Regions from separate parts of the Paenibacillus sp. J22R3 genome, predicted to be linked through region 1. Evidence: a T-box and tRNA genes for the amino acid it is inferred to sense, from the RefSeq annotation. Region 1 holds a T-box; the other holds one or more tRNA genes.
What was found. The T-box of region 1 lies ahead of argS (arginine--tRNA ligase). A T-box ahead of a tRNA ligase gene usually reads a tRNA of that ligase, here a tRNA-Arg.

Region 1 (14,731 bases):
CATCTCATCAATATCGAACGGCTTAGTGAAATGCATAAGCGCGCCGTGATCAGTCGCTTCTTTAATCATGTCAAGCTCGCCATAAGCGGTCATCATGATGACTTTGATGTCTTTATTGATCGCTTTGACATGCTTTAATATTTCCAATCCGTCCATACCCGGAATTTTCATATCAAGCAATACGAGATCCGGTGCTTCGTTTCTCACAATTTCCAGTGCCAACTTGCCGTTAGGCGCTTGGAACGTTGTGTAGCCCTCGCTGCTGAACACTTCCATCAGCAAAATACGAATACCATTCTGATCATCGACAATTAAGACTTTCTTGTTTTCCAACTTGAAACCCTCCTATGAATGTACGACAACCATCGTCACGATTGGATTTGAATTCCATATTCGTTAATGATTTCGAGCCATGGCACTCATATTCCTGCTTTTGCTGGAAAAAAACTTCAAAACGATTAATTCTCTGCTTTCTCCAGCGCCGCTCTTACGAAACCACGGAACAATGGCTGCGGTCTGTTCGGACGGGAAGTAAACTCAGGATGGAATTGAACGGCCAGGAACCAAGGGTGTCCCGGAAGCTCAACCATCTCAACAAGACGGCCATCCGGGGATGTACCCGTAATGCGCAGACCTGCGGATTCGATCGTTTCACGGTATTCATTGTTGAACTCATAACGGTGGCGGTGACGCTCGTATACAAGCTCATCATCATACTCACGCGCGGACAAGGAGCCGGGTGTCAGTTTACAAGGGTATAGTCCAAGGCGCATCGTGCCGCCCATATCTTCAATGTCCTTCTGCTCCGGAAGCAGGTCAATAACCGGATATTGCGTAAGCGGGTTAATTTCGGAGCTGTTCGCATCCTTTAATCCCGATACATTTCGTGCATATTCAATGACTGCTACTTGCATGCCCAAGCAAATACCGAAGAACGGTACTGCATTCTCACGCGCATAACGAATCGCAATGATTTTGCCTTCGATACCGCGATCGCCGAAGCCGCCCGGTACCAATACGCCGTGCACACCGTGCAATTTATCTGCAACGTTCTGATCGGTCAATTCTTCTGCATTCACCCAGCGCAACTTCACATCCGCATCCGCGTCGAAGCCTGCATGGCTTAGCGATTCTACAATACTCAAGTATGCATCATGAAGCGCAACGTACTTACCGACAATCGCGATTTCAGTTGTACGGCTAAGCTGCTTCACACGGCGAACGAGTGCTTCCCATTCCGTCATATCAGGAGGCGTGGTTGTCAGCTTCAAGTGATTAACAACGATATCATCGAGTCCTTGCTCTCGTAGATTCAGCGGCACTTCGTAGAGTGTCGATGCATCGCGGCATTCCACGACGGCATTCGCATCAATATCGCAGAACAACGCGATTTTGCGTTTCAAATCGTCTGCCAGCTCATGCTCCGTACGACAAACGATCACATTCGGCTGAATGCCGATGCTTCTCAGTTCCTTCACGCTATGCTGTGTCGGTTTGGTCTTTACTTCGCCGGCTGCTTTAATGAACGGAATCAGCGTAACGTGAATGTACATCACGTTATCCCGACCGATATCGCTCTTAATTTGACGAATCGCTTCCAAGAACGGAAGGCTCTCGATATCGCCTACGGTACCGCCGATCTCCGTAATAACGACGTCCGCGCCTGTTTCTTTGCCTGCACGGAATACGCGATCCTTGATCTCGTTCGTGATGTGGGGAATAACTTGAACCGTTCCGCCCAAATACTCACCGCGACGTTCTTTCGAAATAACGGTGGAGTAGATTTTGCCCGTCGTCACGTTGCTGTTCTTCGACAGATTGATGTCAATGAATCGCTCATAGTGACCCAAATCCAAATCCGTCTCGGCACCATCGTCCGTTACGAAAACTTCACCGTGCTGGTATGGACTCATCGTTCCCGGGTCCACGTTGATGTACGGGTCGAACTTCTGGATCGTCACTTTCAGACCGCGATTCTTGAGCAAACGTCCGAGAGATGCGGCCGTGATCCCTTTGCCCAGCGATGATACAACACCGCCTGTTACGAAAATGTACTTAGTCACTGATGATACCCTCCACGCCTGTATGTTAAGTATAGGTTCTCCAATTTCCGAAGAAAAATGGTCGATAAAAAAGAAAAAAGTGACACCCGTATAAACGGGGCACTTTCTGTTTTTGGCTTATTGCCTGCATGTCCGAACTTGAAGCCCATGCAATAGTTTACTCTGCGCAGATACCCCATGTCAAGAGACTCAGGGGTCCCGCAGATTCGAATCTATTTGTCTTCTTCTTCTTCCTCGTCGAAGTCATCCTCAGCATCTTCTTCGTCAGCCGCTCCATCTGCGCCTTCTCCGTCTTCAATGCCGTCTTCTTCAATTTCTTCGTCGTCGATGACAACTTCTTCGTCTACTTCCGCTTCTTCTTCAGCTTCGTCGAAGAGCTCTTGATCCTCATCATAAGAATCGAAGTCATCTTCTTCTGCAGCGTAAGTTTCCTCTTCCTCATCCGGATAGAGATCGTCGTCGTCCTCTTCATCATTGATGATACGGGAACGCTTCGCATTACCGACCGGATCCTCGTTCTTCTCAACCGGATACCAGCGTTTCAATCCCCACATATTGCTGCCGACGCACGCGAAACGTCCGTCGATATTAATTTCTGTATATACTTGCGCAATCACTTGGTTGATTTGATCTTGGGAAAAGCCCCGAACTTTGGCAATCTCCATCATTAGGTCGCGATAGTAAAACGGCGTATTAGCCGCTTTCAGCAATTCAAATGCCAAATCAACCATCGGCATTTCCTTGATGCGCTCAGAATCGATTTTCAAGACAATCTCGCTGCTCATTTCGGACACTTCCTCTCATGTCAAACTGCTTGAACGCTAGAAAACCGACTTCGCTGTCCTAGCAGGAGAAATCGTTTGTGCGTTAGCAATCCATTATCAAATTATAGTAAAACCTATTTCTTTGGAAAAAGCAAGCGCCCCCGCCTATGAGAGCAAAAAGAAAAAGCGAAGGAGGCGCCTTCGCTTTGACTGTATCCTTCCGGATGAGGCGTTGCCGCTGTTTCCGGTTATAAGAGCCCGTTAATGACTCTTGGTCTATACTATGTGCCCGTACGGCGAATGACACGGTTTGCAGCCTAATTATGTGAAAAAAGGCAAGTTGCTCATACAGCTTGTTGCGCTCGTTCATACAATACTGCAGCATGATTCGCCATGGAGGGGAAGCCAACTTGGACAGATCCGCAGTTCTCCGCCTGCTGCACAGCGCATTAACTCATACCACGTCAGCCGCCAAGCGACGAATCGTCCGCTTCCGGCAAAAGAGCGACTATGAGCGCTTCCTTCAAGAATGGTCGAATATCGACAAAACCGCGGCGAATGCGGCCGATGCCATCCGTCATTTGCCATTCATCCAAGGCTTCTCTTTGCGCGTGCCGAATGACCTGCTTCGCTCTCATACCCATGACGGAATTTGGATCGAGAATGACCCGCTCCTAACGGTGCATTCCTCCTCCATATATAAACCGGTGATCCGTGAGAAAGGTATCCCTTGGGGCGTCCAGGAAATTAAAGCGCCGCTTGCTTGGAGTACAACCACCGGGCACCGCGTGAAGGTCGGCGTCATTGATACCGGCGTTGATTTCAGCCATCCGGATTTGAAGCAATCGCTGGGCCGGGGCATCAACCTGCTTAATCGCGGGTCGCTTCCGCATGATGACAACGGACACGGCACCCATATTGCCGGCACCATCGCAGCGGCTAATCAAGTGCATGGCATGATCGGCGTAGCTCCGCGTGCGACAGTCTATCCCGTGAAAGCGTTCGATCAGAATGGAAGCGCCTTTGTCTCTGATATCGTACTCGGTATCGATTGGTGCGTGCGCAACAATATGGACATCGTGAATATGAGCTTCGGCATGAAAACACGGAGCAAGTCGCTGCTGACCGCCGTAACCAACGCTTACAATGCAGGTGTCATTATCGTCGCTTCATCCGGAAACGATGGTAAACGGAAGTCGATCGACTATCCGGCACGTTACCCGCAAACCATTGCCGTCGGTGCAACGAACCGGCTGCGAAGGATCGCCCCGTTCAGCAACCGCGGATTGTATATCGACGTGTACGCTCCGGGCGACAAGATTCTCTCCTCTTGGCTGCGAGGCAAATACAACGAGATGAGCGGCACCTCCATGGCCACCTCGCATGTGAGCGGCGCCATCGCTTTGCTGCTTGCTCATCGGCCAGGAATGTCGCCAAGCGACATTAAGGCTGTCGTCAAACGATCCATGCTGCCTTTAAGGGGCACAAAAGCTCCCCGGATAACCGGAGAGCTCGATGTAATGCGAATGCTTCAGGCCGGGGACCGATAAGGTTCGCGGCCTTGATTGTTGAATAGGCTACATGCGCTCCGGCGCGGAAACGCCGACAAGACGCAGTACGTTCGCAATAGCTGTACGAGTCGCACCAAGCAGGGCGAAGCGCGCTTGCGTTTGAGCCGCGTCTTCGGTAATGACGCGATCTGCACGGTAATAGCTGTGGAACAGCGACGCCAGTTCATAGACGTAGCGAATCAGGCGATGCGGTGCGTATTGCGAAGCGGCATCCGCGATTTCCTGCGGCAGCTCGCCGATTTTGCGTAGAAGATCGAATTCATGTTCCGTGGTCAGCTGGCTCAGATCCACTTCCGCAAGCGGCAGGATCGCAATGCCTTGCTCTTCGGCCTGACGGAAAATGCTGCAGATCCGCGCATGTGCGTACTGCACATAGAATACCGGATTCTCATTGGAAGTCGAGATCGCGAGATCCATATCAAAATCAAGATGGGAGTCCATCGAACGCATCGTGAAGAAGTAACGAATGGCGTCGATGCCGACTTCTTCGCGCAGATCCTCCATCGTAACGGCTTTGCCTGTCCGCTTGGACATTTTGACCTTCTCGCCATTCTGGAACAAGCTCACCATCTGTGCGATCAGAACGACCAGCTTCTGCGGATCGTTGCCCAGTGCTTCCATTGCCGCTTTCACACGCGGAATGTAGCCGTGGTGGTCGGCGCCCCAAATGTTGATCATTTTGTCGAAGCCCCGGCCGAATTTGTCGCGGTGGTAGGCGATGTCCGGCGTCAAATACGTGTACGATCCGTCATTCTTCACAAGCACGCGATTCTTGTCGTCTCCGTAAGCCATCGTGTTCAGCCACGTAGCGCCGCCTTCTTCGAATACTTGACCGCGCTCGCGGAGCGCTGCCAGCGCCTGCTCGACTTGGCCGGACTTGTAGAGTGACGTCTCGCTGAACCATTCGTCGAATTCCACGCGGAAGTCGCCGAGGTCGCGTTTGATCTTATTCAGCTCACGCTCCAAGCCGTAGTCACGGAAGAAGGTGAAACGCTCTTCGTCGGACAGCGACAGCAGACGGTCTCCTTCGGAATCGGCGAGTTCCTTCGCGAAGCCCTTGATGTCTTCGCCGTGGTAACCGTCTTCCGGCATTGCCGCATCTTGGCCAAGCGCCTGCTTGTAACGTGCCTCAATAGAAAGTGCCAGATTAGCTACCTGGTTGCCCGCATCGTTAATGTAGTACTCTCTCGTAACCTTGTACCCTGCAAAATCAAGCACATTACATAGTGCGTCGCCAACCGCCGCACCACGAGCATGACCCAAATGCAGGCTGCCTGTCGGATTGGCACTGACGAACTCTACTTGCACCTTTTCTCCTGCCCCAGTATCTATGCGTCCGTAGTCGGCACCTTGCTCAAGCACTTGACCGACAACCGGATACAAGTAGCTGCGGTCCATCCGGAAGTTAATGAAGCCGGGACCGGCGATTTCGGCGCCTTGAATAGAAGCCTTCTTCATATCCAGGTTCGCAATGATCGCTTCAGCGATTTGACGCGGGTTCTTCTTCGCCAGCTTCGTCAGCTGCATCGCCGCATTGGTGGCGAGATCGCCATGCGCCTTATCCTTCGGTACTTCCAGCACAAATACCGGAAGCTCTTCCCGGGCTGCTAGCCCTGCTGTTACGACCGCATCCGCGATCGCTTGTTTCACCTGCTCATGCAGCTGTACTATCACATTCGTTGTCATGTAAGTCTTCAATCCCCCTGGTTCGCTTATCAAACATTCAATTCATCAATCTTTCAATCATTCATTCGAAAAAAATCAATCTAGGTCAACGGCTTCTGCTCCTGCTCTTGCGCTTGCAGCCGAAGCTGGAACTCGCCTGTCGGTTCATCATTAACAAGCAGTGTATAATGCCATTCGAGCAGCATCGGCAGATCCGGCTTTAACTCGCCGTCGCTCGGTCCGGGCTTAGTCAAATCGCCAAACTGAACCCAGAGCAGCTTCGTCTCCGTCTCCAAATGAAAGGCGGCATGCGCCGATTCATAATGACCGGTACGCTTGGTGCCTGCGACAAATGTCTGCAGCGACTCCACATCGCCGCGGCGCGTGACACTAAGCTCGCCGTCGCGATAGCGAATAATCGTCCGCACGACGCTGTCGCCTTCACCATCGCTCGTTTCCTCGTATCGGACAAATACAGAGGAGCCTTTGCGAAACCACTCACCGCTAAACGTATTCTGTTCCACTTCCCCATCGATGTCGCTTCTCAGTGATATCGTTACATTCGCTCTGTCTGTCATGATCACGGTCTCCCGTCGCCTGAAATGCTTATGTCCTCACTATATACAGGAGCACCTCTAATTTCAATGCCTGCGCCTATGGACAAGCGCTTCTAGATCTGTTCCGGCGTCCGTAACCCGAGCAGGGCCAGCCCTGAACGCAGTACGCCTGCAACCGCCGCAGTCAGCAGCAGCTTCGCTTCGGTTTCCGCTGGGTCATCTGTCAGAATGCGTTCCTGGTGATAGAAACGATTGAAGCGTTTGGCCGCATCGAGCAGGAAACGTGCCACAACCGCCGGTTCATTCTGGCGAAGCGCGCCGGCAATCGCTTCGGGATAGGCGGCCAGCAGCTTCATGCACTCCCATGCCGCCGACCCCGAGAGATAGCTGGCCAGCTCACTGCCGGTAACTGCCCCGGATAAGCTGCGCGATTCGGTTTCCGCCAGCGTCAGCTTCCCTTTGGCCAGCAGCTTGAATGCTCTTGCCGCGGTGTACTGCACATACGGACCGGTTTCCCCTTCGAAGCGAAGCGCTTCATCCAGCGAGAAATCCACCTCCAGCATCCGATGGTGAAGCAAGTCACCGAACACAATCGCACCAATACCCACTGCCTCAGCGGTATCCTGTGCATCCGCCAGATCCGGATTTTTCTCTGCAATAATCGCCGCAGCCTTGGATACCGCCTCGTCCAGCACCTCATCCAGGAAGATAACCTGACCTCTGCGCGTGGACATCTTACGGCCTTCGAATTTCATCAGCCCAAATGCCAGATGGCGGCACTGGTCTGCCACTTCTTCACCCATACGCTTCAAGACGGCGAACACTTGTTGAAAATGCAGCTTCTGCTCCGCGCCTACCACATACAGCAGCAAATCCCCGCCCATCTCCTTCTTCCGATAGAGCGCCGTAGCGAGATCGCGCGTAGGGTAGATGGTCGTGCCGTCCGACTTCAGGATGAGGCATGGCGGCAAGCCTTCCTCTTCCAAACGGACCACCTGCGCACCGTCGCTTTCTTCAAGGAGCTCTAGCTCTTGCAAGCGAGAGACGACAGCAGCCATCTTGTCGTTATAGAAGCTCTCACCCAGCGTATAGTCGAACTGCACACCAAGACGACTGTACACACGGTCAAATTCCTCCATGCTGAACGATACAAAATAACGCCACAATCGGTGCGCTTCCTCATCGTCGTTCTCCAGCTTCCAGAACCAGTGGCGCGCCTTTTCTTCCAAAGTCGGGTCCTTCTCCGCTTCCTCATGGAACTTGACGTACAAACGCAAGCTCTCACGAATCGGCTCTTCCTTAAGCTTCGCTTCGTCGCCCCAGCGCATATACGCTTCCATCAGCTTGCCGAATTGCGTGCCCCAGTCGCCGATATGATTGACGGTGATAACCTCATAGCCACAGCTGCGGTACATCTGAGCGAGCGCATTGCCGATCATCGTAGAACGCAGGTGACCGACGCCGAAAGGTTTGGCAATATTCGGAGAGGACATATCCATGATGACGCGCTGACCTGCCCCGATCTGCGATTGCCCGAAGTCGGCAAGCAGCAGCGGCGCAAGGAGCCTCGGTGCCCACTCTTCCCGTACGAGGAAGAGATTCAAGTAAGGGCCCTTGGCTTCGGCGCGAAAAGTCGGTGACACGCCCGTGCCGGCACCGGCACCGCCGATCCGCTCCGCGAGCTGTGTAGCTATTGCCGCCGGCGCGCGCTTCAGTTCACGCGATAGGGCAAAGCAAGGGAATGCGACATCACCAAGCTCCGGATTTGGCGGGAGCTCCAGCAGCGATACGATGTCTTCGTAAGTCAGCGTCGGTACATACGGCTGCAGCTGTGCAGCGGTCCACTGCAATAACAGGTTCATCATGATCATCCTCCCCGAATGTGGTCACAACCCTCTTGAGACAAATAAAACCCCCGTCTCTAATAAAGAGACGGAGGTTGATTTCCGCGGTACCACTCTTCTGGTTTTCATTATGGCTGCACGAACAACGAACTGCAAACAGCGGCGGCCATGCCGAAAACCTCTCAAGCACGATAACGGGGTGACCGGATTCATCTACTTACAGAGACAGAGGCGTATGCACTTCAATCGAGCCGCCGCACTGCATGATTCAATGAATCTACTCCCGGGTCCGCTTCCCTTACGCCGCTGCGCCGGCTTTCACCAAGGATGATTCGCTCATCCAGCCCGGCTCGCTGCTAGCACCGATCTGCAAGGTACTGTCCCGTTCATCGTATGTAGCTGTTATAACTGACTGTATTTCCCCTATTATATGCAACCTCGCCAAAAAAGCAAGCCTCTTTATGAGGTTTGCCTAGGTCTGCTCGAGCGGAATTAAATAAGGCAGCACTATCCGCCAAGCTTCGATCCGATCTGCAGTCGAGCGCATCGCAGCCGTTGGTATCGGACTGGTCGACGGCAGCTTGAGCAGCGTGATCCTGCTGAGTTCGGGCAAGCTCCGGAAATACTTTAAGAACGTGTCATGCGACTTGGCCCCGTTACACACAATGCAGCTAATCTCCGGATATTCCGCAAGCAAGCCCGGAATGTCATTGGGCTGTTCCTCGCGAATGTTCACGTCGAGGCTGCCCTCTCGCTGGCAAGAGGCAATTACATCCCAGAGCGCAATTCCACGAGCCTTGGCAAAAGCGAGCCGTTCCTCGTATTCTTCAGCCGGCGTTTGGCCGAACAAGCCATACACCACCGGCCATAGATGATTGCGCGGATGAGCGTAATATTGATGCTTCGCAAGCGAAGCCGTTCCAGGCATGCTGCCAAGGACAAGCACCCGCGCACGAGCGCCGATCTCCGGCGGAAATGAATGTACTCTCATGAAGCAGTCCCTCCCCCTCTTCTCCATAGGAAAACAGAAAGAGACGTATTAATCAAGCCCCATCTAGAGCTGGGGCGATGCCGGCGGCGTGCCGGTCAGCCGTTCTATTTTGCGACATATATCATGCTGCCACTCCGTATCGCCTGTCATCGAAGCCAGCAGCGAGAGATTGTACAAATTCGCAACTTGTCGGCAAATCATCGCGTTCACCGCCAAGCAATGCTCAAAATCCGCCAGCTCTTCCGCCGAGAGTTGCCTCTTGCTACGTACCGTCCACAGCTCCGCGAGCCGCTCGTGAATTGGCAATAAGCTCATAACTTGCTCGCCCCCTCAATTGTTAGACTACTACTATTCATTATGACCAAAAAATGAAGCCCTAAGCGGTGGGCATACGGTAGTACTCTAACCAGAGCTGCTTTATTGTTATTTTATAGCTGATTCCGGCACTCTGAAACTTGACCGCCGAAAAAGAAGAAGCCTGATTTGGGAGGTGATTACGGGCGGATTATGGGGATTTAGCGTGCGAATTCAGGAGCGATTATAGGGGTGATTCAAGGAATGGATAAAGGAATGGATTGAGGGAGCAATAAAGCTTGCCGAGAAAATCTAACGAATCGTAGTAGCCTTATTCGGCCGATATTCGCGATTTCTATAATCTAACGAACCGTAGGGGTCTTATTCTGGGATAATCGGCTCCAATATACTCAAAACCTTCAAATAAGGCCTGTACGGTTCGTTAGAATTTTCTCAAGGCTTTTTTCGGGCAAATAAGGCCTGTACGGTTCGTTAGAATTTTCTCGATGCTCTATTCGACAAATAGCACCTGTACGGTCGTTAGCGTATTCGCGATCCACAACCCGCATGCAGCCCATGCTAGGAGCCCCTCATTTTCTAACCAACAAAAAAGGACGGGAGCATCGCCCCCATCCTTCGCTATTATTTAATAAAGCCAAGCAGCATTTCGCGGATGACTTTCGCCGCGACGATTTGTGTTTGTTCTGTCGGGTCGTAGGCCGGTGCTACCTCAACAAGGTCACAGCCGACAATGTTAACGCCGGAACGAGCGATCGCGTGAACCGCATCGATCAATTCCTTCGACGTGATGCCGCCGGCTTCCGCCGTACCTGTTCCCGGTGCTGCCGATGGATCCAGCACGTCGATGTCGATCGTCAGATAGACAGGACGGCCTTCAAGCTCAGGCAGTACTTTCTTCAGTGGCTCAAGCACTTCGAACGGGTGGAAATTGATGTTCTCGCGCGCAAATTGCCACTCTTCGCGGGAGCCGGAACGGATACCGAATTGGTAGACGTTCTTGCCGCCGATTAGGCCGGCTGCTTTGCGAAGCGGTGTGGAGTGCGAAAGCGGTTCGCCTTCGTACGACTCGCGCAGATCCGCATGGGCATCAAAGTGAATGATTGCCATGTCCGGGTACTTCTTGTATACCTCTTGGAAAATCGGCCACGAAACGAGATGCTCGCCGCCAAGTCCTACAGGCATTTTGCCGTCATCCAACACGCCGCGAACGAATTCACCGATCACCTCAAGCGAGCGAGCCGCGTTGCCGAAAGGCAGCAGCAAATCGCCTGCGTCGAAATATTCGATATCTTCTAAACTGCGATCCAGGTACGGGCTGTACTCTTCCAGACCGATCGACACTTCGCGAATACGCGGAGGGCCGAAACGGGAGCCTGGGCGGAACGATACGGTAAAGTCCATCGGCATACCGTAAATAACGGCTTTGGACGTGTTATAGTCATCCGAGCTAAGGATAAACACGTTGCCGGAATATTTTTGATCGAGTTTCATAGGTTGTGTAGGTCTCCTCTTACTTCACCAGGTCTTCCACAAATTTCGGCAGAACGAAAGCCGCTTTGTGCAGACGTGGGGAGTAATATTTAGTGTCGATCTCCGGGATGCTGGACTCGTCCACTTCAAGCGGATCGTATTTCTTGCTGCCCATTGTGAATGTCCACAGGCCGCTCGGGTACGTTGGCACGTTAGCCCAGTATACGCGGACGATCGGGAACACTTCTTTCACATCGCGGTTTACGTTCGAGATCAGCTCCGGTGTAAACCAAGGATTGTCCGTTTGTGCTACGAAAATACCGTCTTCCTTCAGTGCATCGTAGATGCCTTGGTAGAAGCCGCGTGTAAACAGGTTTACCGCAGGGCCAACCGGCTCCGTGGAGTCAACCATAACCACATCGTACTCGTTCTTGTGATCGTGGATGTGCATGAAGCCGTCGTTAACGATCACTTCTACACGAGGGTCGTCCAGACCGCAAGCGATTTGTGGAAGGTACTTCTTGGAGTATTCGATTACTTTGCCATCGATGTCAACCAGAACAGCCTTCTCTACGCTCGGGTGTTTCAGGATTTCGCGGATTACGCCGCCGTCGCCGCCGCCAACAACAAGCACTTTGCGCGGATTCGGATGCGTGTATAGAACCGGGTGAGCAACCATTTCGTGATAAACCCACTCGTCTTTATCTGTTGTCATAACCATGCCGTCCAGAACAAGCATCGTACCGAACTCTTCCGTCTCGATCATATCGAGCTGTTGGAATTCCGTTTGCTCGCTGACATACGTTTCTTTTACTTTCATCGTAATCCCATAAGTCGGGGTCTGTTTCTCCGTGTACCACAATTCCATTGTTAAGTCCCTACTTTCGTTTATGTAGTGGTGCTATTGATCATATGGTCCAATGTTTCAATCTGTATTATAAGTTAACGGGGGGAAAAAGCAACCTTTTGCCAGCGTCGCACAAAAATTTCATATTACGCAAACCCTCTTTCTGAATAGGGTGTCCCATTGTTTTCCATACTAGTTGGATAAAGCGGACTTTCTTTCGGTTAGGAGACTTGCACATGAAAAGATGGATGAAACATGTATACAGGCAGGGCGGCGTTATGAAGCGTCGACTGCCTGTTTCTATTCAATTGGAAAAATGGATGCCGCTGCTGAAGCATGTGAAACGGTGGCTCATTTATTCGGGAGCGGCGCTGCTGCTGCTGTTTATATGCGCCTTCGGCTTCCTCTATTATTTGCGGGAACAAGCACTTCCCGCTTCGGCGATCAGCCAAACTTCGCAAATGCTCGACGCGCAGGGCCATATCATCGACACGTTTCATGCCGGTGAGAACCGCGAGTCGGTGCCGCTGAAGCAAATTTCGCCCTATCTCGTCGAGGCGACGCTCGCTATTGAAGATCAGCGATTCTACGATCATCTCGGCTTTGATATGAAAGGGATGGCCCGTGCAGCGCTGGTTAACGTAGAGAATATGTCACGCAAGCAAGGGGCCAGCACGCTGACTCAGCAGCTCGCCCGCAACCTGTATTTGACGCATGAGCGGACCTGGTCGCGCAAGCTGAAGGAAGCCATGTACACGATTCAGCTGGAGATGCATTACTCGAAGGATGAGATTTTGGCGCTGTATTTGAACCAAATCTATTACGGTCACGGTGCCTATGGCGCAGAAGCCGCAGCGGAGCTGTATTACGGGAAACACGCGTCGGAGCTTACTTTAGCCGAAAGCGCGATGCTTGCGGGTATTCCGAAAGGCCCTAAATACTACTCTCCCTATATGGATATGAAGAACGCGAAGGATAGGCAGCGCACCATCCTCCAAACGATGGTGGATCAAGGGATTCTGCTGCAGCCTGATGCTGAAGCGGCAGGCGCCGAGCTGCTTCGGTTCGTGCCGCTCGGAGCGAGCAAGCAAGCCGGAACTGCGCCATACTTCCGCGATTATGTACGGTATATGGCGGTCGATAAGCTTGGCATCGACGAGCGGACGATGAGCGAAGGCGGCATTCGCATCTATACGACGCTGGATCCCGATGCGCAGCGTGCGGCGGAAGAGGCTGTCGCTTCCGGAATACCGGCGGATTCCGAGCAGCAGGCTGCGCTCGTCTCCGTCGATCCGCGTACCGGCTACATCAAGGCGATGGTCGGCGGCCGCGATTATAGGACCAATCAGTATAATCGGGTTTTTGCCAAGACGCGGCAGCCGGGGTCGGCTTTTAAACCGATCCTATATCTGACTGCCTTGCAAGAAGGTGTGTTGACGCCTGTTTCGCAGTATAAAAGCACACCTACAATCTTCACCTATGATGAAGGCCGTAAGACGTATTCGCCGAGCAACTACAACAGCAAATACGTCGGCGATTTCATTAATATGCGTCAGGCCATCGCAAGCTCCGACAACATCTATGCGGTCAATTCCATCATGACCGTCGGACCGGAGAAGGTCATCGCCATGGCTCGGAAGCTTGGCATCGAGAGCCCGATGAAGCCGGTTCCATCCTTAGCGCTCGGCACATTCCCTGTAAGTCCCTTCGAGATGGCGTCAGCCTTCAGCGCGTTCGCTAACGGCGGTGTACGCATGGAGCCAACGGCAATCCTGCGCATTGAGGATGCCAAAGGCGAGGTGCTGTATGAAGCGCAGCCCGCTTCCTCCACCGTAGTCGATGCCGCGCATGCTTATGTGCTCACCAGCCTGATGGAGAGCGTGTTCGAAACCGGCGGAACCGGCAACCGCGTATCGGCGATGATTAAGCGCCCTGTCGCCGGCAAAACCGGCACGACCGCGACGGACGCTTGGCTCGTCGGCTATACGCCGGAGCTGGCCACCGCGGTATGGGTCGGCTACGATAAAGGCCGCAAGCTGACGCCTGTAGAAGCGCGCCGTGCCGCGCCGATCTTCGCCTCCTATACGGAAGCTGCGCTGTCCGCCATTCCGCCGAAGATCTTCCCGCTGCCGGATGGCGTCGTATCCGTCTACATCGATCCGCAGAGCGGCAAACTCGCCGGGAAGTCTTGCCCGGACCGGCGGCTCGAATCATTCGTCAGCGGCACCGAGCCGGTAGAGGTGTGCGGCGTTCACGGCGAAGGCGATGCTGCGGGTTCGACGGACGACGGCGCGCAAGCCGAGCAGACGCGCCACTGGTGGAAGCACCTCAAGCGCTGGTGGTCGAATTAGCGCTTGGGGAGCGGATCGCGCCGCTTGGCCGCTGCGATGGGGCTTGCCGCGGGTTTGCGGGGGCCGCTACGGTGCAGCCCGGAGGCTAGCCGCGGGTTAAGGGACCCGCGGTGCGGTGCTGCGGGGACTAGCCGCGGTGGAAAAGAGTTGCTTCGTCATCCGGGTTCTCGGATGGTATGAAGCAGCTCTTTTTTTGTGCCGTTAGGCACTTTCGAACGCATGTCGTACGCTTCTTCGTACGAATTCAGGCGTTGCACTCGCATGTAGACCTCCTCGTACGCTTCTTGGCTCGA
Region 2 (14,731 bases), on a different contig from region 1:
GACGGTCAGAGTTTATAACAGCAAGAAGCAGCAGCTCACAGAAGATATCCATCTTGTGAAGGACCAGGTTACGGAAGTGGATATTGATTTGCAAGGCAGCGATGGCATCATGGTCTACGGCTTCGGAGGCAATGTTAATCAGATCATTGGACCCTTCATATACATCTTAAAAGACAGCTATGTGTCCAACGGCAAATAGCGTGCAGTGGGATGAGGAGTGGTGGATGTGATGGTATTTCGGTTTTCTTTTGGCAAGAGGCTGGCTTTCTTGATTTTGTCTGTGATGCTTGTGTTTGTTGTGATTCCTCCTTCTCGTGCACATGCAACTGTGAAGGTGCTTGCGTTTGAACTCGAGACAAGTGGATTGCCCTATTTGCTCGCTGGAGAAAAGGTGTTTTTTAGTTTCGGTGATGACCGGGCGCTCGGTACCAGTCTGGAATATGCCAAAATTTCTTACTCAGCGGACAACGGGCTGAATTGGAAACCTGTTCTGGATCTGGACGTAGATGACCCCGGATTCGGGACGTATGGCACCTTTAGCTTGCCGGAGGAACCAGGTCTTACTTCGGCTCAAATCATGTTAGAAACGTATTACTCTCCGCTGATCGGCTCGAACAGTTACAACCGAGACATATTAGGTCCCTTTAAGATCAGGCAGGCTGGCGGGATTAGCGATTTCACAGCGATTTCGCATACGAATGGTTCTGTTACCTTGTCCTGGTCGGATAACACAAACATGGAGTCGTATTATCAGATCAAACGCGTCGGAGGAAAAGGGAAGGAGAAAATCTTCTATGTCCGCGATACGATGGATCGTACCGGCAACTTGACGTATGTGGATAAAGAGACGAGCTCGGATACGGTGTATGTCTATTCCGTTCTGCCGGTCATCGACCAATTCGAGCTTCCCGATTTCTTGAAGCCCGGCGATAAAAGCCTTATTGTGAAAACAAAAAAATTCACGGTGGGGTTGCTCCTGGATGACGACTTAATTACAGGCTCACTCAACCCGAACATTAAACTTCCTGACATTACTATAGGAGGAGGCGGAACGACGACACCGACGCCGCCGGCGATACCTGCTGACCCGGGACCGCCAGTAACGCCGACTTCGCCTCCGACAGAAGAGATGCTGGAGAAACTCGCGTCAGGTGCCAGCGAGTGGGCGAAACACGATGTGAAAGATGCGATTAAGCTCAATTTGACAACGGACGCCGTGTTAAGTCGGTACAAGGATCCGATTACGCGCGAGGAATTCGCAAGCATTGCCGTGAAGCTGTACGAATCCTTGAGCGGTAAGAAAGCGGACCCGATTAGCCCGAATCCGTTCACCGATACGACGAACGAGGATGTGCTGAAGGCGAACAAAATGGGCATCGTATTTGGCTCGACGTTAACGGAGTTCTCGCCGCATGCGACGATTACGAGGCAGGAAATGTGCGTGATGCTCCTTAGGGCGATTAAAGCGGCTAAACCCTCCGGCAAATACGATACCAGTGTCAAAACGACATTCGCAGACGAGGGCAAAATTGCAGCCTGGGCCAAAAACTCCGTGCACTTCGCAGCTAATGCAGGCGTTATGGGAGGCGTAGGCGGCGGGCGCATCGATCCCCTTGGCAAGACAACAAGGGAGCAGGCGATTATCTTAATCAGGCGCGCGTATTTGGCGTTTAGTAAGAGCTGATTGTCGGATACATCAGGTCAGGTGATGATAGACCGTCTATTACCGAGTTTCGGTAAGGGCGGTCTATTGGCATGTCCAATAGGAAGAGCATAATGAAAGGCTGTCTCAAAAGTCGAATTGCAACCTTTGGAGACAGCCTCATATTTAGATGATTAGCGAATGACCACTTTGTATTCCCTCAGCCACATATCTAATTGCAGCAGGTAAGCGAACAGCTGCGGTCCGGACATTAACTGACCGAACCATGGCAAGTTGCTGCTTGCTGCTTCGGATTCGGCAAGCTCGCGGATCTTCTTCACATTAATGAGCTGCAGCAGCGGGGAGGTGCCTTCATGAATGATCTCCAGTACCTGCTTGCGCACCGCATTGAGGTAGTTCGGGTTATGCGTTTTCGGATAAGGACTTTTCTTCCGATAGAGCACATCATGAGGCAATACGCCTTCCAGCGCCATGCGGAGAATCCCTTTCTCCCGGTCTCCCGCAGTTTTGATCTCCCATGGAATGTTGTATACATACTCCACGAGTCTGTGATCGCAATAGGGGACGCGTACCTCAAGGCCAACTGCCATACTCATCCGGTCTTTACGGTCAAGTAATGTCGGCATGAACCTTGTAATGTTCAAATACGACATCTGACGCATTTTGCGAGCTGCGGCATCTTCGCCGGCTAGATGAGGCACCTCGGCAATCGCATCCGAATAACGGTCTCCAAGATATTCTAGCGGCCTAATCCAAGCAGCGACGTCCTGCGAGAGCAGATCGGCACGCATGCCTGCTGCAAGCGACCAAGGGAACGTGCCGGCATTCAGCGCTTCTTCGCGGTGGAACCATGGATAACCGCCGAAGATTTCATCCGCCGCTTCACCGGATATCGCAACGGTCGCTTCCTTCTTGATTTCGCGGCAGAAGAGCAGCAGGGACGAGTCGACATCCGCCATCCCCGGCATATCACGGGCGTGCATGGCTTCACGCAATGACGCAACAAGCTCAGGCGTATCAAAAACCATCGAATGATGAATCGTGCCCAGATGATTGGTCATCCGTTCGATCCAAGGCGCATCGGCATTCGGCTGGAACGCATGGGCTTTAAAATGTTTATCGTTATCTACGTAATCGACGGAGAAGGTATGAACGACACCTTGCCCCGTTTCATTGTAGTAATTAACCGCAAGTGATGTAAGTGCACTGGAGTCCAATCCGCCTGAGAGCAGCGTACACAGCGGTACATCGGAGACCAGCTGACGTTCCACCGTATCTTTGAGCAGATCACCGACTGTTTTGGCCGTCTCCTGCACCGTTTCGGTATGAGGCTTGCTTTCTAATTTCCAATAAGTACGGACACTTAACCCGGAGCGGTTATAGATGGCGCAGTGTCCCGGCAGCAGCTCACCGAGATCCCGGTAAACGCCGACCCCCGGCGTACGCGCAGGTCCGACGATGAAGATTTCGGCCAAACCTTCCGGTCCAACCTCCGGTTTGACGGAAGGATGTGCGAGCAGCGCCTTCGGCTCCGATCCGAATACGAATCGTCCAAGCTGTTTCGCATAGAAGAACGGTTTGACACCAAGTCTGTCTCTGGCGATGAACAGCTGCTGTTCCTTGGAATCCCATAAGGCAAAAGCAAAGATACCGTTAAACTTCTCTACGCATGATGGGCCCCATTCCATGTAGGCAACGAGCAATACCTCCGTGTCGCAAGTTGTTGTAAACCGTCTGCCCCGGCTTTCGAGCTCGCGCTTCAGCTCCGGTGCATTATACAGCTCTCCGTTATAAACAAGAACATACGCATCGTCATCAGACGTACGAACCATCGGTTGCGCACCGTTCGCAGGATCGATAACGGATAGTCTCCGGTGGCCTAGCGCACAATGCGGCGAGATCCAGGTTCCCGATGCATCCGGGCCGCGGTTAGCCAGCGTTCCGGTCATTTTCTCGAGGGTAACGGATTGTTTAGTCAGGTCATCGGTCCAGTCGATCCAGCCCGTGAATCCACACATGGTGCTCATTCCTTTCTCTTAGAGCTTCAAACAGCGATACTATGATGGTTATGCGAAAAATATGGATAAAATGTCTGTCCGTGGGGGGATGCTAGAGCAATGAAGGAGGGTGCTTTCGATATGGTCAATGATCACGATGAGTCATTTTACGCACGCAAACCTTATTATGTGTCCGTACAGGCAGGCTCAATATTAGAGGATCCAGAAGCAACTGCGTTTGAGTTTGCCATCACCGCAAATGAAGAAGAATTAAACCGTTTGCAAGAGTTGTTTGAAGAATATGCGACTATGGATGAAGCGCAAGTCGGTGAATATGCCGCCACGCCGTTTAGTTCGGCGAGTGATAAGCAAATGAATGCAGGTGTCGATGAGATTCTTCTCGATGTCTACCGGCTATTATATGAGCTGGGCACGGCAGAGACGAAGAATCATATTGCCACGATGGGGTTGTTTCCAGAGGGGAGTCTGAGATGATCGTGACGGATGCACGCGTTAGACGCGCGGTGAGAAGCGAAGGGAATCCCAGCTGTGAAGTTGAAGTTCATACCGATGACGCGGGCACGCCTGAACTGCTCGCTTATTTTGGAGCTTCGCGAGATAACGATTACGATATGATCGCGGTCGTGAAGAACGATGCCAAGACGGAAATCGATTGGTACGACAACAATATGCATAACGCCTTTACCAACGTCACGGACGAGTTGTTCGACACGCCGACGATGAAGACGGATTGGGGGGAGCGGGAGTCGTTCAAGGAACAGGTGCTGTCGTTCCCGGGGATTCGAGCGGAGATCGGAAGATTAGTGGACTGGTCTTAATGCTGCTGCGCTGTAAAATGCTGCCTCTTTCACATGTACCCATGGTACAATATAAGCATAATTGACAAACCATATCAGGTAGTCCAAGTGAGTGAGGGAGGCGAGGCAGCCTTATGGGAACCACCTTGGTACGAAATGCAACCATTGTCACCATGAATAAACAGGACGAAATTATAGTTGGCGATGTACTGTTCAAAGACGATGTCATTGTCGCTGTAGGCGGTCAGATTACGAGCGGCTATGATGCTGCCGCGACGACGGTCGTTGAAGCCAAAGGAAGGCTGCTGCTGCCGGGTTTCGTACAAACGCATATTCATTTGTGTCAGACGTTATTTCGCGGCCGTGCAGACGATATGGCGCTCATGGACTGGCTTCGGACGAGGGTTTGGCCGCTTGAAGCGGCGCATGACGAGGAATCGGTTTATTACTCCGCGATGCTTGGCATCGGAGAATTATTGCGCAGCGGCACAACGACGATACTCGATATGGAGACGGTGAGCCATACCGATTTTGCTTTCCAGGCTATCGCAAGCAGCGGAATTCGTGCGATCTCGGGTAAAGTGATGATGGATGCAGGCGGTGATGTGCCGCTTGGTTTGCAGGAAGATACGAAACGTTCGGTTGAAGAGAGCACGGCACTGCTCGAGAAATGGCATGGCTATGACAATGGCCGAATCGGATACGCCTACTGCCCGCGTTTCGTTGTCTCCTGTTCGGAAGAGCTGCTGAAAGAGGTGCGGGATTTATCGTTCCACTATCAGGTGCTCGTCCACACGCATGCGGCAGAGAATCGCGAAGAAATCGAGTTGGTTATGCGCCAGCGCGGTATGCGCAACATCGTGTATTTGGATCATATCGGGCTGACTTCGCCGCGACTTGTCCTTGCACATTGTATTTGGCTGGACGATGAGGAGAAGGATATTCTCAGACGCACCGGAACGAAAATGACCCATTGCCCAGGCTCCAATCTTAAGCTGTCATCCGGGATCGCCCCGGTACCTGAACTATTGGAGCAGGGGATTGGCATGGGGATTGGTGCCGATGGCGCACCTTGCAACAATACGCTGGATATGTTTCAGGAGATGCGCTTAACGGCGCTGCTGCATAAGGTGCGTTGCGGCCCTGAGTCTATGAATGCACGAACGGTGCTGCGTATGGCAACAATGGGCGGGGCCGAGGCGCTTGGACTTGATCATCTGATCGGCAGTATTGAACCAGGCAAGAAAGCAGATCTCGTGCTGCTGGATTTGAATGATTATCATACCTTTCCATCCTATGATGCGGACCCGTATTCACGAATCGTCTATGCGGCTTCAAGGGGCAACGTGTCCGATGTGTGGGTGGACGGCAAGATGGTTGTGGAGCGTGGCAAAGTAAGAACAATCGATAAACGAACGGTGCTCCGCGAAGCGGACCGATCCATAGCGCGACTGTTGAAACGAATTTGAGCGAAGTAAAGGCCGACCACTGAGTTAACTCGAGAGAGATAACTTAGCGGTCGGCCTTTGTTTGTAGTGATATCGCTTATCCGTTCACAATCTCCCCGCCATTCACGTGGAGAACTTGTCCGCTCATGTACGAGGAGTCCTCGCAAGCGAGATAGACGTAGGCAGGTGCGAGCTCTTCAGGTTGTCCCGCACGTTTCATGGGTGTGTCGGAACCGAACTTGGCAACGGTCTTCTCATCGAACGTCGATGGAATGAGCGGCGTCCATATTGGCCCCGGTGCTACGGCGTTAACGCGAATGCCTTGAGCTGCGAGATTCATCGCGAGGGAGCGAGTGAAAGCAACCTGAGCTCCTTTGGTGGAGGAGTAGTCCAGCAAATTCGCGCTGCCATGATAAGCCGTGATCGAAGTTGTGTTAATGATGGTCGCGCCTTGGGATAGATGCGGCAAAGCGGCTTGAGTCAGATAGAACATGCCGAAAACATTGGTTTTGAACGTTCGTTCAAGCTGTTGCGGCGTAATGAGCTCCAGCGAATCCTTCGGGTGTTGTTCTGCGGCATTGTTCACGACAATATCAAGGGCTCCCAATTGCGAGGTCGTATCATAGATGACCTTCTTGCAAAACTCGGGATCCCCGATATCACCGGCGATGGCCAAGCATTTCCGACCTAATCCTTGGATTAATCGTTGTATTTCAGTGGCGTCGCCGTCTTCGTCCAAATAGACAATCGAAATATCTGCGCCTTCCTTGGCATACATGAGCGCGACGGCTCGGCCGATCCCGCTGTCTCCTCCGGTAATTACGGCAACCTTACCCGATAGTTTACCTGCCGCCTTATAGGCGGGTGCTTCAAACTGCGGGCGAGGGGTCATCTCGCTTTCAAGCCCGGGCTGTCGATTCTGATGCTGCGGCGGGAATGACGTTGGTCTTTGTGAAGCTTGCTGGTTGGATGTCATATCGTATAAACCACTCCTTTCCAAGGAGTAGTCTGCGTCATTACAGCAGCGTTGATTCGGCTTTCTGCTTGCCTGCCGAGACATCCAGCAAGTAATCGGTGAATTGATGCAGCTGATGCAGCAGCACACCGTTCTGCTGATCCAGCAGTTTAACCGCGTTTCCGCTGACAAGGCCTTCGCGGGATAACATCGCCGTTTGCTTCAAGTACAGCGCGCCGCCATCTGGGAAGACGCCGAATGTGCCGAGTGGAAGCTGGATGTTGAGGATGCTAATCGCTTTGAGCAGCTCCATCTCATGTTCTTTCGACGTTTGAGAAGCCAGCACGGCGAACGATTGGAAGAGATACACGCCTTCCTGATTCAGCTCCTGCAAGCCCGGCAGGAAGCTCATCTCTAAGTCGATGGTTGCTTCGCGTTCACCGATCTCGGTAAAACGGATGATGAGGGACGTGTAAGGCGCTTCATCCGTGGGTTCCATTAATTGGGAAGCGATATCAATATTCTCGTAGAAACGAAGCGTTCTCTTCAAGTAATCGATACTGATCACGTCTTCTTGCAAGGACATGCGGTTCAGTCTCCTTTGTTAGGTGTGCAGTTTCTTTGCAATCATTTCTTTTGTCGGTTTCTGTTTGGGGCTGTCAACTTTGAGCCCGATGCTCTCGATAATGGCTTTGCTGTCCGCATCGTCGCCGCGTACACCGGATTCGAACAGCATGCCTGCCAGATCCGTCACGATCTGGGCATAACACTGACCTACGCTGTTAAAGCCTTTCTCTTCAATGAGCTGCTGCCTGACTTTATCTTTGCCTGTTTTCTCGTTCTCAGGCTTCTTCATCGCTTCATCGACCTTAAGGACACGATCGACGAACGCTTCTTTCCGTTTGTATTTCTTATAAAATTTCACGATCGCCGCAACGCCGCCAAGAATCGCAGCAAGTGCGATCAGGATCGGGCCGGCAGGGGAGGCCGCTGCGATTAAGAGAGCAGCGCCGCCTGCGACCATAAGCGCTCCTTTGACGGCAGTCGCTTTGTTCTTGTCTTTGTTCATTTCCTGCGTCGAACCGCCAAGGTTCGCTGCATGTCCGAGATCTGTGGCGCGCGCATCGCTGCCTTCCTTCATCTTGTCTTCCATCTCATGCAGGCTCTTGGCATTCTTCTTATTCTCTCTGTAGCCGGCTACACCGCTGACCATATAGGCCGCGCCGCCGACAATGCCTGCCGCGCCGGCAGCGACGGTTGCTCCGGCGTTGAGCCCCATGCCCGCAACGGTACGTACACTGTTCACGGTACCTGCGCTGAAACGGGCCAGATCGGCCGCACCTGCGCCGCCTTCGCCTACGACTTGCTGTGCTTTGCCGGTATTGCTTAACGATTCGTCGTAGTTTTCAGTGGCATTGTAGATTTGCGAGATCGAAGCGAGTCCGCTAAGCGCTCCTGCCGCAGGAGCGATGCCTTCCGCAACGGGCAATGCAGCCTTCGCTCCCAGTCCTGCGCTAATGGTAGCGGAACCTCCCGCGCCGCCGGTAGAAGCGGAAGTGCCTATTGCGGCATATCCGAGATAATCTTTGTCCGTGTCCGCATTGTAGTTTTTCGTATCGGTTTTGTTGGCATCTCTGGCGAACACTGAAAATTTATCCCAATCGACCGATTTACTAATGATACCTGTGACCATCGTTTTCTTGACGGTATCGAGGTCGACGAAACGTTTGCTGGCGCCGTTCATCGCCCGAATCGCAGACATTTTCTGTTCCGGTGTCAGGGCGTCGAAGTATGTGAACAGAGCAGATTTCTTCTCTTTGGTAGACTGTTCTTTCAGCCAGCTGTATACCTCACTGTACCCTGCTTTCCCCCTTAAATTGGCAGGAATAGGCGGTGGAGTGAAGGCTGCCGGAGCGGCAGCCGCAGCTGGACCTGACGGAGCGGCAGGGGCTGGCGGAGCCGCCGGTGCGCTTGCCGTTACAGCCGGAGCAGAAACCGGAGCAGCGGCTGCCTCTTGCGCTTGCTGCTCCGGTGCGGCAGCGGCAGGTGCTTGGGAAGGAGCCTGCGTTGCCGGAACGGTAGAAGATGCCGGACTGTTCACGCGGTCAGGTCTTCCCATCCGAGCCGCACCGGTTTGACGCATTATTGTACCTTTACCTGATTGCATCATCTGCAGCACAGCTTGATTACCGGATGCGCGCTGCATCTGCAGCAGCTTTCCGGGTTCCGATTCGTTTTCCCGGCTGCCCGCTGACGAGGGGGATGTTTTGCTGCTCTGCTCGGCACTTTCACGCTGAATGGGTGAAGCAGTTTTACGCGTATGGCGATTTGAATCGGCAAATGAGCTCATTTCGACAGCCTCCGACATTGAAAGTCATTATTCGCTAGAATGATAGACTAATAGTACCACATTTTGAGAGAAATCATGGGAATAATTGCGATAAGCGTTCGTGGCTTTGTTACTAATTCAAGAGGTGCCGAGCTGGCCGGAGACGAATTGAAATCAAAAAAGCCTCCCGGAAATGTGCCGAAGCACAAATCATCAGGAGGCTGTCAGTGTTGATGTAGTGTCTGAAACGCTTGGTTAAATGGCGTCCCAGGAGGGATTCGAACCCCCGACAACACGCTTAGAAGGCGTGTGCTCTATCCAACTGAGCTACTGGGACACGTAAGAAGTACTATATCACGGAGTGTTCCGGTAGTGCAACTACTTTTTTGAAAAGGTTGTTCTGCATTATGTTATAAGCGGGTGAAGGGAATCGAACCCTCGCTTCAAGCTTGGGAAGCTGGCGTTCTGCCATTGAACTACACCCGCACAGAAAAAACAAAGTAGACAAATAATAGCACAGGCTAAAATGGAAATCAACAGCTGAGAGTGATATAATCAAACTCTAACTGTACATAATACGCATTTCTGCAGGCAGTTTGATTGATAAGGCGGTGATTCTATTACAACCTCGGACCCCTCGCAGGGTGATAACAGAGAGAACGTATATTTGTTTCCGAATATGCTGGATCAATATCAGAACCAACTGACGCGCATGCTTGAATCCGAACAATATGGAGAAGCTAAAGGACTGCTTCGTTTCTTGCTGAATTGCCAGGGCGAAGAGAAGCGTCACTACGAAGAATGGACCAATTTATTATCATGGCTTGATGTTGCTTTTCCGGGCTATGGTGACTCGAACGACAGCATACATACAGACTCATCCGAACCGGAAGGCGATGAGGAGTCGCTTCGCCAAGGAGCACTGAGTTCCGTTGAACACGATGAAGCTTACGTGCAGCAGGTGCTTTATATTATGCAGCATCATCCCGTTGCCGATCAGCAAATTTTGGCACTGGAGCGGGCTGCTTATATCAAACATCCAAGTGTCGACGAAGCCATCATCACATGGCTGACGAGAACGGATTTGCATCCTGCCTTGCAATTCAAGGCGCTGCAATCGTTGAAGAAGCGCGGTGTAACCGGAGCAATCAGGCTGGATCGACTTGGGGAGCAGGTGGATCTCGAGATCGAAGCGACTCCGCTTTCGATGGATGATTTTCCGCAAGTGGTTACAAGGGTCGTTGAACGGGTAGAATCGGTAACAGAAGTACAGGAAGCCACGCTGCCCCATTTTGCACGAGAGTTGTGGAAAGAATGCTTGCAATGCTTGTATGGCACGACGGCATACAGTCGGCTGTTATCTGATGACGATGAGACCGTAGATTGTTATTCTGCTGCACTCCATCAAGTGCTTGAGTTGTCACTTTATGGCAGAGTAGATGACGACGATGTGCGGGAAACTTACGGGATTACGGATGCTCTTCGGTTCCGTTATGAGCAGGCTTGCAGGTCGTTACGGCAGATCGCGCAATTAAAATTGGACGGTGATGGCGGCTAGTCTTGATATTAACGCAAATCTTGATTATAATAGAATGGTTTATTACGGGTAAGATCTGACGCAGAAGCGTTATTTAATTTGGAGGGGAAAGCATAACATGACAGCAACTTGGGAAAAAATAGACAAGAATCTTGTCTCCATCAACGTAGAGGTTGAGGCAGGACAAGTTAATGAAGCGATCGACAAGGCATTTAAGAAGGTCGTTCAGAAGGTAAACGTACCTGGATTCCGTAAAGGTAAAGTACCACGGGGTATGTTTGAGAAGCGTTTCGGCGTTGAAAGCTTGTATCAAGACGCGATCGACATTTTGCTTCCTGACACGTATGCAGCGGCACTGAAAGAAACTGGTGTCATTCCGGTTGATCGTCCTGACATCGATGTTCAGCAATTTGCGAAAGACCAATCGTTCAAGTATGTTGCGAAAGTAACAGTTAAGCCTGAAGTTGAGCTTGGCGAGTACAAAGGCATCGAAATTCCTTCCGCTGAAGCAGTCGTTTCGGAAGAAGAAATCACAGCTGAATTGACTCGTTTGCAACAACGCCACGCTGAATTGAACGTGATCGAAGAAGGCGCAGCTGAGAACGGCGATACTGCAGTAATCGACTTTGACGGTTATGTTGACGGTGTAGCATTCGAAGGCGGCAAGAGCGAGCGTCATTCCCTTGAGCTTGGTTCAGGCGCATTCATTCCCGGCTTTGAAGATCAAGTTATCGGCATGGCAACTGGCGACTTCAAGGATATCGAAATTACATTCCCTGAGGAATACCATGCAGAACACCTTGCTGGCAAGCCTGCAGTATTCAAAGTGAAACTTCACGAAATCAAACGTAAGAGCCTTCCGGCGCTTGACGATGAGTTCGCGAAAGACGTAAGCGAGTTCGATACTCTTGAAGAGTACAAGCAAGACCTGGCAGCGAAACTTGCTGACAGAAAAGCAAAGGAAAACGAAGCAGCTCGTGAAACAGCTGTCGTTGAGAAAGCAGCTGACGCTGCAGTAATTGAAATTCCTGAATCCATGATCGATTCCGAAACTTCGTTCATGCTTCGCGATTTCGAGAACCGTCTTCGTTCGCAAGGCATGAACTTGGATCTGTACTACCAGTTCTCCGGCCAAGACGAAGCAGCTCTTCGCACTCAAATGCACGCTGACGCGATCAAACGCGTTCGCAACAACCTTGTTCTTGAGCAAATCGCGAAGAACGAAGGCATCACCGTAAGTGAAGAAGATCTGAACGAAGAGCTTGAGAAACTTTCGAAGCAATACAGCCGTACGGTTGAAGAGCTTCGTTCGATTTTCACAGCTAACGGCAACTTGGAAAACATCCAAGAGGATCTTGTTCTACGCAAAACAATCAAGTTCTTGCTTGACAACAGCACAACAGCTCCAGTAGTTGCATAAGAAATGAAACGATAAGGCACGTATTTACGTGCCTTATTTTATCCTCATCACCTCCCACGGCAGGTGGTAGGAAACCGAAACATACATATGTATTTACCCGTATCGTATAATGTAATAGTCAGAAAAATGACATTACAACTTGAACATGTTAAAATAAGAACGGATTAGAAGAAACAGCTTTCGGCGTTAACCGCTGGCGAGGTGATTTCTTCAAAAAGTCGATTACGAAAGAAGGTTGATCGCATGAATCTGGTGCCTATGGTCGTTGAACAAACGAATCGGGGAGAACGTTCTTACGACATCTACTCCCGCTTATTGAAGGATCGGATTATTTTTCTGGGAAGTGCGATCGACGACGATGTTGCCAACGCCGTCATTGCGCAGCTGCTTTTCCTTGCAGCCGATGACCCGGAGAAGGACATTCATCTGTACATTAACTCGCCCGGCGGTTCAGTTACCGCTGGTATGGGTATTTATGATACGATGCAGTTTATCAAGCCGGACGTATCTACGATCTGCGTAGGCTTGGCTGCCAGCATGGGTTCGCTTCTGCTTACGGCAGGGGCTAAAGGCAAGCGTTTCTCACTGCCAAACAGTGAAGTGATGATTCACCAGCCTCTTGGAGGCGTGCGTGGTCAAGCTTCGGATATTAAGATTCACGCAGATTGGATTCTGAAGACCAAACAGAAGCTTAACCAAATTTTAGTGGATCGTACAGGTCAGCCTTATGACAGAATCGACCGCGATACGGATCGTGACTATTTCATGAGTGCTGAAGAGGCGTTGAACTACGGTCTGATCGATAAGGTCGTAACATCTCTGTAGTTTGCGCGAATCAACAAGAAGGGGTGAAAACTCATGTTCAAATTTAACGACGAGAAGGGCCAGTTGAAATGTTCGTTCTGCGGCAAATCGCAAGATCAAGTGCGCAAGCTCGTAGCCGGACCTGGCGTCTATATATGCGATGAATGTATCGAACTATGCACGGAGATCGTTGAAGAAGAGCTCGGTCACGAAGAAGAGCTGGATCTGAAAGATATTCCGAAGCCGCGCGATATTCGCAACATTCTGGATCAATACGTTATTGGTCAGGAACAAGCGAAGAAGTCGCTTTCCGTAGCGGTATACAACCACTACAAACGCGTCAACTCGCAGAATAAACTTGAAGATGTAGAACTGCAGAAGAGTAACATTCTGCTTGTTGGTCCTACAGGCTCAGGTAAAACACTGCTTGCTCAAACGATGGCCAAAATTTTGAACGTTCCGTTCGCAATCGCGGATGCGACTTCCCTTACGGAAGCCGGCTATGTCGGTGAAGACGTTGAGAATATTTTGCTCAAATTGATTCAAGCAGCAGATTACGATGTAGAGAAAGCCGAACGCGGCATCATCTATATCGATGAAATTGATAAAGTAGCGCGCAAATCCGAGAATCCGTCGATTACACGCGACGTTTCCGGTGAAGGCGTACAGCAAGCGCTCCTCAAGATTCTTGAAGGCACAGTTGCTTCCGTACCACCGCAAGGCGGCCGTAAGCATCCGCACCAAGAATTTATTCAAATCGATACCACGAACATCTTGTTCATTTGCGGCGGAGCATTTGACGGCCTTGAGTCGCTGATCAAACGCCGGATTGGCAAGAAGGTTATCGGATTTAACGCTGCCGGAGACGGTCAGAAGGATCTGAAACCGGGTGAATATTTGTCGATGGTACTTCCGGAAGACTTGCTCAAATTCGGTCTCATTCCGGAGTTTGTCGGCCGTTTGCCTGTCATCTCGACACTAGAGCCGCTTGACGAAGGCGCGCTTGTCCGTATCCTCTCCGAGCCGAAGAATGCGCTCGTGAAGCAGTATCAGAAGCTGCTTGAGATGGACAATGTGAAGCTTGAGTTCGAAGCTGCGGCACTTGATGCCATCGCGAAAGAAGCGATTAAGCGTAATACAGGTGCACGGGGATTAAGGGCGATTATTGAAGGGCTGATGCTCGACGTGATGTACGAAGTACCTTCACGTGACGATGTAAGCAGCTGCCTGATCACAGAGAAGGTCGTTCAAGACCGGATCATGCCGGAGCTTGTTTCCAAGAAGGGCAAGAAGAAGGAAGAAAGCGCCTGATCCAATAAATAACACCTCAAATGCTTCCACCCCTGCGGCGCGGCAACACGAACCGCAGGGGTGGACTTTGACGTTCATGGGAGAGGTTACCTGATGTATTTGCGCAAAGATACAGTGCCGGTCAAAGTCGGTCCGTTGACAATTGGCGGAAGTGATGAAGTAATTATTCAAAGTATGTGCACAACCAAAACAGCGGATGTTGAAGCAACCGTTGCCGAAATCCTGCGTCTTGAAGAAGCAGGCTGTCAGGTTGTCCGGGTTACCGTCAACAACAAGGAAGCTGCCGAGGCAATCAAAGAAATCAAGAAAAGAATTCATATTCCGCTTGTCGCAGATATTCACTTCGACTACCGCCTTGCACTTGCGGCGATTGAGAATGGCGTAGATAAAGTCCGGATCAATCCGGGCAATATCGGGCGCCGCGAGAAAGTCGAAGCCGTCGTAAAGGC

Region 2: it has a tRNA-Arg gene. The T-box ahead of argS (arginine--tRNA ligase) is inferred to sense a tRNA for this amino acid. The anticodon was not compared.

The regions. Positions count from the first base shown of each region.
Region 1 is NZ_JBWDNS010000007.1:12,189-26,919, forward strand. Features, by position in the region: gene AC0YN4_RS25995 (response regulator) at 1-333, opposite strand, end outside; gene AC0YN4_RS26000 (CTP synthase) at 459-2,063, opposite strand; gene rpoE (DNA-directed RNA polymerase subunit delta) at 2,276-2,848, opposite strand; gene AC0YN4_RS26010 (S8 family peptidase) at 3,238-4,377, shown strand; gene argS (arginine--tRNA ligase) at 4,405-6,084, opposite strand; gene AC0YN4_RS26020 (YwiB family protein) at 6,165-6,641, opposite strand; gene argS (arginine--tRNA ligase) at 6,734-8,485, opposite strand; T-box leader at 8,546-8,863, opposite strand; gene AC0YN4_RS26030 (DNA-deoxyinosine glycosylase) at 8,937-9,455, opposite strand; gene AC0YN4_RS26035 (DUF7667 family protein) at 9,519-9,770, opposite strand; gene speB (agmatinase) at 10,392-11,261, opposite strand; gene speE (polyamine aminopropyltransferase) at 11,281-12,108, opposite strand; gene AC0YN4_RS26050 (transglycosylase domain-containing protein) at 12,408-14,438, shown strand; gene AC0YN4_RS26055 (hypothetical protein) at 14,405-14,527, shown strand; gene AC0YN4_RS26060 (hypothetical protein) at 14,594-14,731, opposite strand, start outside.
Region 2 is NZ_JBWDNS010000002.1:1,203,219-1,217,949, forward strand. Features, by position in the region: gene AC0YN4_RS13335 (stalk domain-containing protein) at 1-199, shown strand, start outside; gene AC0YN4_RS13340 (S-layer homology domain-containing protein) at 230-1,684, shown strand; gene asnB (asparagine synthase (glutamine-hydrolyzing)) at 1,837-3,681, opposite strand; gene AC0YN4_RS13350 (hypothetical protein) at 3,802-4,155, shown strand; gene AC0YN4_RS13355 (hypothetical protein) at 4,152-4,499, shown strand; gene AC0YN4_RS13360 (5'-deoxyadenosine deaminase) at 4,613-5,947, shown strand; gene AC0YN4_RS13365 (SDR family oxidoreductase) at 6,024-6,902, opposite strand; gene AC0YN4_RS13370 (hypothetical protein) at 6,943-7,467, opposite strand; gene AC0YN4_RS13375 (hypothetical protein) at 7,486-9,231, opposite strand; tRNA gene AC0YN4_RS13380 (tRNA-Arg) at 9,471-9,547, opposite strand; tRNA gene AC0YN4_RS13385 (tRNA-Gly) at 9,626-9,696, opposite strand; gene AC0YN4_RS13390 (hypothetical protein) at 9,890-10,768, shown strand; gene tig (trigger factor) at 10,866-12,167, shown strand; gene clpP (ATP-dependent Clp endopeptidase proteolytic subunit ClpP) at 12,411-12,992, shown strand; gene clpX (ATP-dependent protease ATP-binding subunit ClpX) at 13,026-14,282, shown strand; gene ispG (flavodoxin-dependent (E)-4-hydroxy-3-methylbut-2-enyl-diphosphate synthase) at 14,376-14,731, shown strand, end outside.